2 regions of the Streptomyces longisporus genome follow, and region 1 is predicted to be linked to the other one. Evidence: riboswitches for the same ligand, from Rfam matches in the RefSeq annotation. Region 1 holds a riboswitch; the other holds the start of a gene.
What was found. Region 1 has a riboswitch for cyclic di-AMP ahead of ABD355_RS27900 (M23 family metallopeptidase). Riboswitches for the same ligand answer to the same signal wherever they lie in the genome.
Positions count from the first base shown of each region.

Region 2: linked by a shared signal. The riboswitch ahead of ABD355_RS28655 (transglycosylase SLT domain-containing protein) and the one ahead of ABD355_RS27900 (M23 family metallopeptidase) in region 1 are both predicted to bind cyclic di-AMP.

Region 1 covers NZ_BAAASG010000012.1:461,674-468,733, forward strand. Annotated here, with positions in the region: gene ABD355_RS27880 (dihydrofolate reductase family protein) at 1-586, shown strand, start outside; gene ABD355_RS27885 (alginate lyase family protein) at 787-2,010, shown strand; tRNA gene ABD355_RS27890 (tRNA-Met) at 2,107-2,180, shown strand; gene ABD355_RS27895 (PP2C family protein-serine/threonine phosphatase) at 2,288-3,370, shown strand; cyclic di-AMP (ydaO/yuaA leader) riboswitch at 3,535-3,691, shown strand; gene ABD355_RS27900 (M23 family metallopeptidase) at 3,704-4,720, shown strand; gene ABD355_RS27905 (aldo/keto reductase) at 4,829-5,779, shown strand; gene ABD355_RS27910 (PrsW family intramembrane metalloprotease) at 5,792-7,060, opposite strand, start outside.
Region 2 covers NZ_BAAASG010000013.1:137,000-144,059, forward strand. Annotated here, with positions in the region: gene ABD355_RS28640 (carboxylate--amine ligase) at 1-620, shown strand, start outside; gene ABD355_RS28645 (NAD(P)-binding domain-containing protein) at 689-1,891, shown strand; partial or broken gene ABD355_RS28650 (HAD family hydrolase) at 2,026-2,826, shown strand; gene ABD355_RS28655 (transglycosylase SLT domain-containing protein) at 3,006-3,488, opposite strand; cyclic di-AMP (ydaO/yuaA leader) riboswitch at 3,493-3,666, opposite strand; gene ABD355_RS28660 (polyprenyl synthetase family protein) at 4,343-5,353, shown strand; gene ABD355_RS28665 (CHRD domain-containing protein) at 5,512-6,459, shown strand; gene ABD355_RS28670 (LolA family protein) at 6,717-7,060, shown strand, end outside.

The DNA.
Region 1 (7,060 bases):
CGACCCGGACGCCCCCCGCCTCTTCGGCCCCGGCGCCTACCAGCCCGGACGCCTGCGCCTGACGGAAACCCGGCGGATCGAGGACGTCGTCCTCATGCGCTACGAGCCCACGGCCCCCGGCACCGGTCCGCTCCCCACCGCCGCCGACCGGCACTGGCTGGCCCTCGCCTGCGAGCTCGCGGCGCTGTGCCCGCCCTCGCGCACGGCCTTCAGCGTCGGCGCGGTGATCGTCGCCGCCGACGGCACGGAACTCGCCCGCGGCCACTCCCGCGAGGGCGACGACCCGGTCGTCCACGCCGAGGAGGCGGCCCTCGCCAAGCTCGACCCCGCCGACCCCAGGCTGGCGACGGCAACGGTCTACAGCAGCCTGGAACCCTGCGCCCACCGCGCCTCCCGCCCCAAGCCCTGCGCACGGCTGATCCTCGACGCGGGGGTACGCCGGGTGGTCACGGCCTGGCGCGAACCGGACACCTTCGTGACGGGGGCGGACGGGAGCGGGCTGCTGGCCGGGCAGGGGGTCGAGGTGGTCGTACTGGGGGAGTACGAGGAGCGGGCAAAGGCACCGAACCGGCACTTGCTCCGGTGACCTCTCGGCCCGGGTCGGCACTTCCGACCCGTCCGGCGTTTGAGGACGAGGCCGTTCAGGCCGAGGGGGGTCTGGGGGCGCAGCCCCCAGCACCGCAAGACACACAACTCCCCGCACCGGCCGATCGGCCCAACAGATCCTGCGCCCGCCCCCCGGAAGGGCGACCCTGACCGTACCGGCCGGAGGCGATCGCGGAGGTAGTGCCAGTGAGGTCAGTTCCCAGACGTGCGGCGGCAGTTCTCCTCGTCCTCCTGCTGACGGCGCTCGTCGCCTCCTGCGGCACCGACCCCGGCACCCGCACCATGGCGAGGGCGCTGCCCCCGGGCGCACCGTTCACCCACCCCGGCGTCCTCGTCAGCCAGGCCCAGCTGGACGTCGTACGCAAGAACGTCATCGCGGGCAAGCAGCCCTGGCTGCAGGCGTTCCTCGACATGCGGGACAGCAAGTACGGGTCGTACAAGTACACGGCCCAGCCGACCGCGGTCGTCAACTGCCCCTGGGGCGGCAAGGGGGCGAAGGGCTGTCTGGAGGAGCGGCAGGACGCCATCGCCGCCTACACACAGGCCCTTCTGTACAGCGTCACCGGTGAGCGGCAGCACGCCCTCAAGGCGCGGGAGATCATGGACGCCTGGTCGGCGCAGCTGAAGCGGCACACGGCGCAGGACGCCCAGCTGCAGGCCTCCTGGGCCGGGTCGACCTGGGCACGGGCCGCGGAGATCATCCGGTACGCACCGGGCGCCGGCTGGCCCGCCGACCGCGTACGGCGGTTCACGGCCATGCTGCGCACCGCCTACCTCCCCGAGGTCACCAGGGACCTTCCCGACTACAACGGCAACTGGGACCTCGCGATGACCGACGCCGCCATCGGGATCGCCGTCTTCACCGACGACCACAAGACCTTCGACGCCGCCGTCAAACGCTTCCGTGGCCTGGTGCCCGACTACTTCTATCTGCGCAAGGACGGCAAGATCCCGCTCACCCCGGCCGGCTCCGACGCCAACACCGTGCAGAAGCTGGAGACGTACTGGTTCAAGGAGACGAAGTTCGAGGACGGCATCGCGCAGGAGACCTGCCGCAACTTCAAGCACGTCGGCTACTCCCTCGCCGCCACGGCGCACATCGCCGAGACCGCCTGGCACCAGGGCGTCGACCTGTACGGCGACGTCAAGGACCGGCTGAAGGCGGCCCTCGACTTCCACGCCCGCTACGAGATGGGCGCCAAACCCCCGCGCTGGCTGTGCGGCGGCAGGGTCGTCGGGAACATGGGCCCCGACCTGGAGGTCGCCCTCAACCATCTGGAGAACCGGCTCGGCACCCCCGTCCCGGCCGCCCACAAGCTGGTCGAGCAGACCCGCCCGGCCGGCACCGACGACCTCTTCGTCTCCTGGGAGACCCTCACCCACGCGGACAACCCGGCCGCCTGACCGAGGCCTGCGGACCCGAAAACGCAGGTGAAAGAGGGCGGACCCAAACCCTGGCGCAGACAGCCCCGCGGATGGCGTATGCTGGTGACACAACGACGCGGGGTGGAGCAGCTCGGTAGCTCGCTGGGCTCATAACCCAGAGGTCGCAGGTTCAAATCCTGTCCCCGCTACTCAAGGCTCAGGGCCGGAGTCCAGTCACTGGACTCCGGCCCTGAGTGTTTCCCCCGGTCGGGTCATCCGGCTCGCCCCGTGCCGCCGTACCGGGAAACCTGGAGGGGTGGAGCAGGAGGGGCCGATCTCATACGCACGCACCTTCGTGCGGCTGCTCCCGGCGCTGCTGATCGTCGGCGGGACCTTCTACGACTACCTCACGCCTTCGCGGTTCACGGCAGGCCCCATCTTCACCGCCGCCCCCCTGGTCGCCGCCCCGCTCTACTCGCGCCGCGGCACGCTCCTCACCGGCCTCGCGACCGTCCTGGTCGTCACCGCGATCCATGCGCAGGTGGGCATCCTCCTCCAGGTGGAGGCGATCACCGAGCTGGCCACCATCGCGACGGTCTCCGTCCTGGCCGTCCTCATCAACCTCCTCGTCCGCCGCAGCCGCGAGGAACTCGCCTCGCAGCGCGAGATCGCCGAGGCCGTCCAGCGCGCGGTGCTGCCCGAACCCGCCGAACGGATCGGGGCGTTCGCGATCGCGGCACGGTACGAGGCCGCGCAGGCCGATGCCTCCATCGGCGGGGACCTGTACGCCGTGCAGGACACCCCGCACGGCGTACGGCTGGTCGTCGGCGACGTGCGCGGAAAGGGGATGGGGGCGGTGGCCGCCGTCGCCGTCGTCATCGGGGCGTTCCGGGAGGCCGCCGAGCAGGAGGCCACGCTGGAGGCGGTCGCGCAGCGGCTGGAGCGGGCGCTGGAGCGGGAGGCGGCGCGGCGCGCGGGCATCGAGTTGTTCGAGGGGTTCACCACCGCCGTGCTCGCCGAACTTCCGCACGGCGAGGGCGTCGTCCGCATCGTCACTCGCGGCCACCCGCCCCCGCTGCTGCTGTGCCCGGACGGCACCGTGCACACCCTGGACGCCCGCGAGCCCGCCCTGCCGCTCGGCATGGGTGACTTCGGGGGCCGGCCCGACCGCGCGGAGGAGATCGCGTTCCGCAGCGGGGCCACGCTGCTGCTGTACACCGACGGGCTGTCCGAGGCACGGGACGAGCACGGGCGGTTCTTCGAACCCGCGGACCGGCTCGCCGGCCGGGTCTTCCACGAGCCCGCCGCGCTGCTCGCCACCCTCGCGCGGGAGGTGCGCAGATACGCCGGCGAGGCCATGGCGGACGACATGGCGCTGCTCGCCGTACGACGGCCCTGAGGTTTCTGAGGCGCGGTCAACTCGCCCGTTTTTCGCCGTTCATGCGCCGTCTGTCCAGGTCAGAAAGGTTAATGATCAAGCAGAACACCTTGGAAACGACACCCCGGGTCTATTAACGTTCGATAACGCAGCGCGGTCGTCCCAGCCGTCACAAGAGGCGGCTCCGTGCGCACGCGCCGAATCCCGCAAGGGAACCGGGGAACCACCACCCTGGGGTGAATCGCGCCGACACCGCCGTGGCAGCACGGCAGGTATACGCGCGTAGGAGACCTTCCTGCTCCGAACCCGTCAGCTAACCCGGTAGGCGAGAAGGAAGGAAAGGAGCACGCCCACGTGGCGTCCAACCCGCCTGCCCCGGCAGCCCCGTTCGTGCCGAGCACCGAACCCTTCGGCTTCGCCGGCCGACGCACCGACGAGGGCCCCTGGGAGGAGTGGAATCCCACCGAGGACTCCCTCGCCCCGGTCCGCGGCCGGCACCGCGTCGCCAAGCAGCGCGGCGGGGGACTCGCCCGCAGCTCCACCGTCCTCGGCGTCGGCGTCATAGCCGCCGTCGGCGCGGGCGGCATGGCCAGCGCCAACACCGGCAAGCCGCCGGTGTCGATCTCCATGCCCGATCTCGCCTCCGTGAGCCATGTGTTCGGCGGTGGCTCCGACGCCCCCAAGGGCTCCGCGACCGCGCTCAGCGACGTCGCCACCACCTCCGCGGGCACCGCGCAGGGCGCCGGTGAGGCGCTGCGCGACCGGATCATGGCGCAGGCCGCGTCGCAGCAGGTCCAGATCGACAGCAAGAGCCAGGCAGCCGGCGAGGCGGCCCTCGCGCAGCAGATCGACGAAGCCGCCGCCAAGGCCGAGAAGGACGCCGCGGCCAAGGCCGCCGCCGCGAAGGAGAAGGCGGAGGCGGCGGTCAAGAAGGCCGCCGAGGACGCGAAGCTCGCCGAGCTGGCCAAGCAGTACACGCTGCCGGTCGTCTCCTACACGATCACCGGCACCTTCGGTCAGTCCGGCTCCATGTGGTCCTCCGGCTACCACACGGGCCTCGACTTCGCCGCCCCCACGGGCACCCTCATCAAGGCCATCCACTCCGGCACCATCACGGAGGCCGGTTGGGCGGGGGCGTACGGCTACCGCACGATCCTCACCCTCGACGACGGTACGCAGCTCTGGTTCTGCCACCAGTCGTCGATCAGCGTCAGCGTCGGCCAGAAGGTCAGCACGGGTGACGTCATCGGCCGCATCGGCGCCACCGGCAACGTGACCGGCCCGCATCTGCACCTGGAGGTCCACCCCGACGGCCAGGCCACGGGCATCGACCCGATGCCGTGGCTGCGCAGCAAGGGCCTCAACCCCTGAGACCCGTACGTTCTCCGTCCGTACCCGGAGTGCCGTAATCCGCTTGTTTACGGGATCTTTGCGCCCGCCGCGGAAGACCGGCCTTCGGGGCGGGCGTTGACGTAGAGCATGACTTCTCCTTCTCTGCGCAAGCTCGGCTCCTCCGGCCTCGAGGTCTTCCCGCTCTCCCTGGGCGGCAACGTCTTCGGCTGGACCGCCGACGAGGCCACCTCCTTCGCCGTGCTCGACGCCTATGCGGCCGCAGGCGGCAACTTCGTCGACACCGCCGACGCCTACTCGGCCTGGGTCGAGGGCAACCACGGCGGCGAGTCCGAGACGATCATCGGCAAGTGGGTCAGGGCCCGCGGCAACCGCGACGACGTGGTCATCGCGACCAAGGTCAGCCAGCACCCCGACTTCCAGGGCCTGTCCGCCGCCAACATCAAGGCCGCCGCAGAGGCCTCGCTGCGCCGCCTCGACACCGACTACATCGACCTCTACTACACCCACTTCGACAAGCCCGAGGTGCCGGTCGAGGAGATCATCGGAGCGCTCGACGAGCTGGTGAAGGAGGGCAAGGTCCGGCACATCGCCGCGTCCAACATCTCCGCCGACCGGCTGCGCGCGTCCCTGGAGTTCTCCGACCGCGAGGGCCTGGCCAAGTACGTGGCCCTGCAGCCCCACTACAACCTGGTCTCCCGCGACACCTACGAGGGCGAGCTGCAGGACCTGGCGGCCCGCTACGGCCTGGCCGCCGTCCCGTACTTCTCCCTCGCCGCCGGCTTCCTCACCGGCAAGTACCGGCCCGGCACGACCGTCGACAGCCCGCGGGCCGGCGGTGCCGCCAAGTACCTGGAGAGCGAGCGCGGCCGGCGGGTCCTGACCGCCCTCGACGAGATCGCCCAGGCCCATGACGCCGCGGTCGCCACGGTCGCCCTGGCCTGGCTCGCCGCCCAGCCGACGGTCGCCGCCCCGATCGCGTCCGCGCGGACGGTGGAGCAGCTCCCGGCGCTGCTGGCGGTGGGCGAACTGGCGCTCACCGAGGCCGAGGTCGCCCGCCTGACGGAAGCGTCTGCCTGACCTGCTCGGGCTCTACGACCGGTACGGGTTGTACGCGGGATTCGGCACCGCCGGGTACCCGTACGCCCCGTACACCGGCCAGGGCGGCGCCGCCACCGGCACCGGGGGCGCCGTCATCCGTGCCGCGTGGTCCAGCGCCGGGCGCGCCACCTCGCGGCGGCGCCACAGCTCGTGCAGCAACTCCCGTTCCCTGACGACGAAGTCGGCGCCGGCGCGGCCACGGCGCCCCCGGTGCCGCAGGAAGGCCAGGGAGGTCGCGTACGCCTCGTACTGGGCGACCTCGCGTGCGGCGGGCTTGCCGAGGTGCCGGGCGGCGTGTTCGCGGGCCAGTCGGCGGGCCCGCATCGAACCGAGGGCGTAGGGCTCGGCGGGGGTGAGCCAGCCCGCGACGGCGTATGCGGGCAGTTCCTCGCGCACGGTGCGCAGCTCGCGCTGGCGGGTCCAGATCACCAGCCAGGTCAGCAGGCCGAACGCGGGGACCATGAAGGCCGCGTACACGGCGAAGAAGCCGTACTCGCCGAAGTTCGAGGAGCCGTTCCAGATCGCGTGCATGCTCATCGCGAGCAGCAGGCCGCAGAGCGGGACGAGGACGCGCCGCAGGTGCTGGCGTTCCGCGGAGAGCGCGGCGATGCCGAAGCCGATGCCGGTGAGGACGGTGAACAGCGGGTGGGCGAACGGGGACATGATGATGCGCACGAAGAACGTCGCCGCGGTGACGGAGGCGATACCGCGGTCGCCGGTGAGCTGGTCGGTGCCGAAGGCGGTGCCCAGGTAGAGGATGTTCTCGGTGAAAGCGAAGCCGGTGGCGGTGACCCCGGCTATCACCACCCCGTCGACGATCCCGGTGAAGTCCCGTCTGCGGAACAGGAAGACGAGCAACACGGCCGCCGCCTTCGAGGACTCCTCGACTATGGGCGCTATGACGGTCGCGCCGAGGGTGTCCGCGCTCGACGGGTCGGCGGTCGCCGTCGCTATCCACTTCGTGGCGAAGCTGTTGGCGACGATCGCTATCAGCGCCGCCGCACAGGCCCCCCAGGCGAAGGCGAACAGCAGATTGCGCCAGGGCCCGGGCGCGACGCGGTCCAGCCAGCGGAACGCCGCCATGAGCAGCGGCACGGGCAGTACGGCCAGCCCGAGCCCTACCAGGAACCCCTCGGTGCCTGTCTGTTCGCGCACCAGGGCGAGGATGACGAGCCCGGAGAGGGCGAGCAGAGTGATGAGCGCGCCGTACCGCACCGCTCTGCGCTGCCACCAGTGAGCGTGCCCGAGCGCACCGCCGGC
Region 2 (7,060 bases), on a different contig from region 1:
AGTACCTGCCCAGGGAGGACGCCGAGGACTGGATCGTGCACGCCTACTTCGACCAGGACTCCACCCCGCTCGCGATGTTCACGGGCGTGAAGGTGCGCTCCTGGCCGCCGCACGCGGGGATGACGGCGAACGCGTACGTGGTCGACAACCCGGAACTCGCGGACATCGCCGCGCGTTTCATCAAACAGATCGGCTTCAGCGGCATCATCGACCTCGACCTGCGCTTCGACCGGCGCGACGGACAGTACAAACTCCTCGACTTCAATCCACGCATGGGCGCCCAGTTCCGGCTCTTCGAGAACGAGTCGGGGGTGGACGTCGTCCGCGCCATGCATCTCGACCTGACCGGCCGCTCCGTCCCGGAGGGGGAACAGCGGGCCGGCCACCGGTACATCGTGGAGAACATCGACCTGCCCGCCCTGCTCGCCTACCGCCGCAGCGGCTATACGACGCCGCACGCACCGGCGCACGCGAGCGGGACGGAGCTGGCCTGGCTCGCGGGTGACGACCCGCTGCCGTTCCTCACGATGCTCGCGCGCTTCGTACGGCCGGGCGCGAAGCACCTGTACCAGCTGTGGCGGACCAACCGCCGCGGCAGCACCACCAGTTCGGGCGGCTAGCCGGACCGGTCAGCAGCCCGAGACGAACCACACGAAGTGACGAAGTGAGCGTCCTGGGGAGGGACTTCGTGATTCAACCGGTTGCAGTCATCGGCGCCGGGCCCTTCGGCCTGTCCACCGCCGCCCATCTCCGAGCCCGCGGACTGCCGGTCCGCGTCTTCGGCGAGCCCATGGTCAGCTGGCGCGACCACATGCCCGCCGGAATGCTCCTCAAGTCGACCCCGGTCGCCTCCAGTCTGGACGCGCCGCAGCAGGGCCACACACTCGCCGACTACTGCGACGCCGCCGGCATCAGGCGGCTGGTGACGGACGAGGACATCATCCCCGTCGAGACCTTCATCGCCTACGGCGAGTGGTTCCAGCAGAAGCTGGTGCCCGAACTGGAGCAGGTGCGGGTGGTGTCGGTCGACCGGCGGGGGGGCGGAGGCTTCGAACTCAAGCTGGACTCCGGCGAGTTGTTCACCGCCCGCGCGGTCGTCGTGGCGACCGGCCTGTCCGGCCTCGCGCACCTGCCGGCCGAACTGGCCACCGCCGCCGCGGACGGACCCACCCCCACGGGCCCGGTCTCCCACAGCTCCCAGCAGCACGACCTCACGCGCTACGCCGGCAAGGAACTGATCGTGATCGGCGCCGGCCAGTCCGCGCTGGAGACGGCGGCACTGGCGGCGGAGGCGGGCGCACGGGTGCGGGTGGTCTCCCGCGGCCGCGGCAGGGTCGCCTTCGGCGCACCGCCGTGGAAGCAGCCGAAGCTGCGCCCGGAGTCGCCCTTCGGCCGCGCCTGGTCCCTGTGGGCCCTCAGCTACTACCCGCACCCCTACCGCTATCTGCCGGCCGAGGCCCGCCACTACCTGGTGCGGCGCGTCCTCGGTCCGCTCGGCGCATGGTGGCTGCGCGACCGCTTCGAGGGGAAGGTGCAGGTCAGCGAGGTCGACCGGATCGTGCGGGCGGACGCGGCCGAGGGCACCCCCAAGCTGACGGTCCGCACCCACGCGGGCCGCATCCTGGATATGTCCGCGGACCATGTCATCGCGGCCACCGGATACCGGGTGGACATCGCGGCCATGGACTTCCTCGGCCACGAGCTGCGCACGCGTCTCGCGGTGAGCCGCGGCACACCCAAACTGGGCGCGGGATACGTCTCCTCGGTCCCCGGCCTGTACTTCACCGGCCTGCCGGCCGCGGCGTCGTACGGCCCGGTGATGCGCTTCGTGTGCGGCACCGAGTTCGCCTCTCCGAGGCTGGCCAAACACCTGGCGGCAGCGCACGGCTAGGCAGCGGCCGCGGGCCCCTGCCTGACGATGAAGAGCCCACAAGGATAAGGGAGTTGAGCGAGGGACGGTGGGGCAATCGGCCGTCGTCCGGTTCGCGATGAGTCGGTGGGGCGTCCTGTCCGTATTCTCTGATCATGGCCGCACCCACCGCATATGCACTCATCGCCACCGACCTGGACGGCACGCTGCTCCGAGGCGACGACACGCTCTCCGACCGGTCCCTCGCCGCTCTCGCGCGGGTCGCCGGGGCCGGCGCCCGGCACCTGGTCGTGACGGGCCGGCCGGCCCCCAGGGTGCGGCCGCTCTTCGACCAACTGGGCAGCAGGGGGCTCGCGGTGTGCGGGCAGGGCGCGCAGGTGTACGACGTGGGCGCGGACCGTCTGCTGTGGTCCGTCACCCTGGACCGGGAACTGGCCGAGACCGCCCTCGGCAAGATCGAGGCCGAGGTGGGCCAGGTGTACGCGGCTGTCGACCAGGACGGTGTGGAGGGACTCACGCTCATCGAACCGGGCTACCTGATGCCGCATCCGACGCTGCCCGCGGTCCGGGTCGACCGGCGCGCCGACCTGTGGTGCGAACCCATCAGCAAGGTGCTGCTGCGCCATCCCGACCTGTCCGACGACGAGTTGGCGGCGACGGCGCGCTCGGTGGTGGGTTCGCTGGCCACGGTCACCATGTCGGGGCCGGGGACCGTCGAACTCCAGCCATGCGGCATCACCAAGGCGACGGGCCTCGCACTGGCCGCCGCGCACCTGGGGCTCGGCCCGCAGCAGACGATCGCCTTCGGTGACATGCCCAACGACATTCCCATGTTCGACTGGGCCGCCCACGGCGTCGCCATGGCCAACGCCCACCCCGAACTCAAGGCGGTGGCCGACGAGATCACCCTGTCGAACGAGGACGACGGCATCGCCGTCGTCCTCGAGCGACTGTTCTTCGAGTTCATGGAACTCGACGAGCTCCATGAACTCGGGGAACTGGGGGAACTCCAAGCGGCCTCGGCGAAGTCCGGTGCGGTTCGGCAGCGCCCTCAAGGGACGCGGGGAACCGCACGACCAGCCACGACGACGCCGCAGAGGAAGGACGGCACATTGCCGCACATCCCGCGGAGCGCTCAGTAGGCGCCGAACACGTTGTCGATCGACCCGTACCGCGCGGCGGCGTACTTGCAGGCGGCCGTGATGTTCGCGATCGGGTCGAAGGGGTTCATCGCCGTGCCGGGCACATGGTAGGCGAGGAACGTCGGGTCGATGACCTGCAGCAGTCCCTTGGACGGGGTGCCGGCGACCGCGTTCGAGTCCCAGTTGTTGATGGCGGCCGGGTCGCCCGAGGACTCGCGGATGATGTTGCGGTAAATGCCGTTGTACGTCCCCGGGATGCCGTTCTGCTTCATGACCTGGAGGGCGCCCCGGATCCAGCCGTCGAGGTTGTCGGCGTAGCCCATCGACTTCACGTTGGCGACGGTCGGGGTGGCCGCGGACGCGCTGTTCGCCCCGATGAGCGGGAGGGCGAGAACGGCGGCACCCGTACCGGTGACGGCGAGCTTGCGGGCGAGGCGGTTGCTTCTGGGACGACGGTGCTGACCTGTTGCAGGCATGGCGGGATCCTCTCCGTCGCCTGCGAGGTGAGCTGTCGGGTTCGGGCGGGGAGATGCCCGGCCGCGCAGCCGTACGGCAACGCGACTTCACCCCTAGCCGGCCCGGGACGATGCCCGGTCCGGCGGCCTACCTGGTTCCCCCGCTCCTGCCGTGCGAGTGAGTTGGTCGATGGTCGTGCCCGGGCGGCGGCAGGATTCGGCGTCCACCCGACTGGCCGGGAACGTATGCGAGAGCACATGGCGGGAACAAGTGTCGGCTTCACAGATCACACCTATTGACCTTGGGCTGAGGCTTATGGGGCACTTGATCCTTTGCGGTTGCCAAGGCTCAACTCGCGTACGGGGGAGGGGAACCGGCGAGGGGGCCGCGCTTGTCGGTCCGAGCCGCCGTGTGAGTCAAGTCACCGGCATCCGCAAGAACGGCAAATAGGGCAATGACCCCAACTCGTGGTCAACCAGCCGTCCATCGCCTCATTGGGGGGCGAAAGCGGAACCTGGCGTGTGGTGCACGTCGTTGTCATGACGGTCGCCCGTCGAGCGCCCCGTGCCGGGATCCGGAGGTCCTCGTGAGTCGTTTCGTGAGGGAGGGGCGATCGGGCGTGCCGACTCGTACGGACGCGCCGGGGGACACGCCGAGAGGCGCGTCGGCCGACACCCCGATAGACAAGTCGATAGATATTCGTTCTTATCGGTTGATCAAAAACATACCGGTCGTGATCCGATACCGCCCAGGCTGGACGGGTGGGCGGCATCGGTGATCGAAAGGTGACCGGATACGCTGACTTGAGTGATGTCAGCGACCTATCGACAAACCGTGTAACCGCCAGTAGACACCAGCAGACAGGAGACCCCTCGTGACCGTCGTCGGGCCGTTCGGGCTGAGCGTGCGGGACCAGGCTCTGGAAGCCGATGTCCAGGCCGGATTGGCGGCCGTCGAGGAAGGTTTGCTCGAAGCCACCAAGAGTGAGGTGCCCTTCATCACGGAGGCCGCCCAGCACCTGGTGCGGGCGGGCGGGAAGCGGTTCCGTCCGCTGCTCGTGATGCTCGCCGCCCAGTTCGGCGACCCGTACGCGCCGGGGGTCGTGCCGTCGGCCGTGGTGGTGGAGCTGACCCATCTGGCGACGCTGTACCACGACGACGTGATGGACGAGGCCGCCGTGCGGCGCGGCGTGGACAGCGCCAACACCCGCTGGGGCAACTCGGTGGCGGTCCTCACCGGCGACTTCCTGTTCGCGCGCGCCTCGCACATCCTCGCCGACCTCGGGCCCGAGGCGGTCCGGGTGCAGGCCGAGGCGTTCGAGCGCCTGGTCACCGGGCAGATCCTGGAGACGGCGGGGCCGCAGGACGGCCGGGACCCGGTCGACCACTACCTGGACGTGCTCGGCGGCAAGACGGGCTCGCTGGTGGCCGTGTCGTGCCGCTTCGGGGCGATGATGTCGGGCGCCGACGAGACGGTCGTGGACGTGCTCACACAGTACGGGGAGCGGCTCGGAGTCGCCTTCCAGCTGGCGGACGACGTACTGGACATCGCCTCCGAGTCCCGAGAGTCCGGCAAGACCCCGGGCACCGACCTGCGCGAGGGGGTTCCCACGCTTCCGGTGCTGCGGCTGCGGGAGCGGGCGGCCCGGCTGGGGCTTGCCGAGGACATCGCCCTGTGCGAGCTGCTGGACTCCGACCTGAGCGACGACGCGCGGCACGCCGAGGCGCTCGCCGGGCTGCGGGCGCATCCTGCGCTGGAGCAGGCGCGGCGGGACACGGTGCGCTACGCGGAGGAGGCGCGGGCGGCCCTGGCTCCGCTGCAGGAGTGCGATGCGAAGCTCGCGCTGATGGAGATGTGCGACGCCGTGGTGCACCGGGCCGGCTGAGCTGTCGGTCGAGCGGCCCTCTGACCCACGCTTCGGGCGATGTGATGCATGTCACAAACCTGGACTGAGTCCAGAGTCAGATCGCTTCCGTAGTCATCCCCAGAAGGCCGACGCAGGGGGTGTCGGCCGGTCCACGGGGAGAAAACAGAATCATGGGCATGAAGACGACGTTCTCCAGGCACCGTAAGAGCCTGATGGCCACCGCTGTCGCGGTGGCCGCCGCCGGGGGGATCGCCGCCGCGGCGATCCCGGCCCACGCCACCGCAGGGACCGCGTCCGACGACGCCGGGGGAACCCTTCTGGCCGCCGGTCTGCGCGGGGCCAATGAGGTGCCCGTGGCGGGCGGTCCGGCCGTCGGCGACCAGGACGGCGCCGCTCTCGAGTTCATCAAGGTGCAGGACGACAAGGTGTCCGTCGCCGTGACCTGGCGTGGCACCGGCAAACCGACCATGCTCCACATCCACCAGGGCGCCAAGGGCACCAACGGCGGCGTCAAGGTCGACTTCACCGAGCTGCTGAAGAACAGCAGGCGGCACAGCGTCACCGGCACGGTCGAGGTCAAGGACGCCGCGCTGCTCGCCGCCCTGAAGTCCGACCCGGGTTCGTTCTACGCCAACCTGCACACCACCGAGTTCCCCGGCGGAGCCGTCCGCGGCCAGCTCCACAAGGTCACCGTCGCCGCCTTCGACTTCCGTGACGCCCTGCACAACTTCCAGGCGTCCGTGATCAAGGGCAAGCAGATCTACGAGTGCAAGCCCGCCGCCGGCGGTGGCTACGCCTTCGCCCAGCGGGACGTCGGTGCCCTGCTCGGCGGCGGCATCCGGCACTCCTTCGTCGCGCCCAACTCCGGTACCCCGCAGTGGATCGCGCCGGACGGGAGCGCGGTGACCGGGGCCGTCCTGTCCAGGACGCCGAACGGGGACGGCAACATCCCCGAGCTCGACCTCAAGGCCACCGAGGCCGGCAAGCACCACGGCCTGCTCGCGAACACCGCCGAGATCCTGCGGCTCAACACCGTGGGCGGAGTGGCCCCGGCAGGCTCCTGCACGCCCGGCGCGATCGTAGGAGTCCCGTACCGGGCGGACTACGTCTTCCTGCAGAGCTGACGGGAGCTCACCTCGGGCGGGCGGCGTCTTCCCCTGCGACCCCTACGGGTCGGGGCGGGCGTCGCCCTCTCGCGTCATACCCCAGATGTACACGGAGTTGGCCCCCGGGGCTGACGCTTCCTCCTGGCCGATTTGGTGAGATGGAAACCACGGAAATCACCACTGATCACCGATTCGGGTGAGAATGGCGGCTCGGGGTGGACAACAGAAACACACGAGTTGGACAAGCCGCCGCCGACGACGGAGGTAGCGCACACATGGCACCGTACGAATCCGACGACAGCACGACCGCCGAGGAGGCCGACGACCTGCGCGCGGGTCGGCGCAAGGCCGCGCGGTACGTCGTCCCGGTCGCGGTGGTGGGGGTGGCGGCGGCGACCATCGGGCTGGTCCCGGCGCTCGCCGACTCCGGCGACCCCAGTCTGCCGAAGATCAGCGCACAGCAACTCATCGACAAGATCGCCAAGTCGGACGTACAGCAGATGTCCGGCACGGTGAAGATCACCACGGATCTGGGGCTGCCGAACCTCGGCGGTCTCGAGAGCAGCCTGACGTCCGGCGCCGGCAAGTCGGGCGGCGGCTCGTCCGCCGATCCGACCTC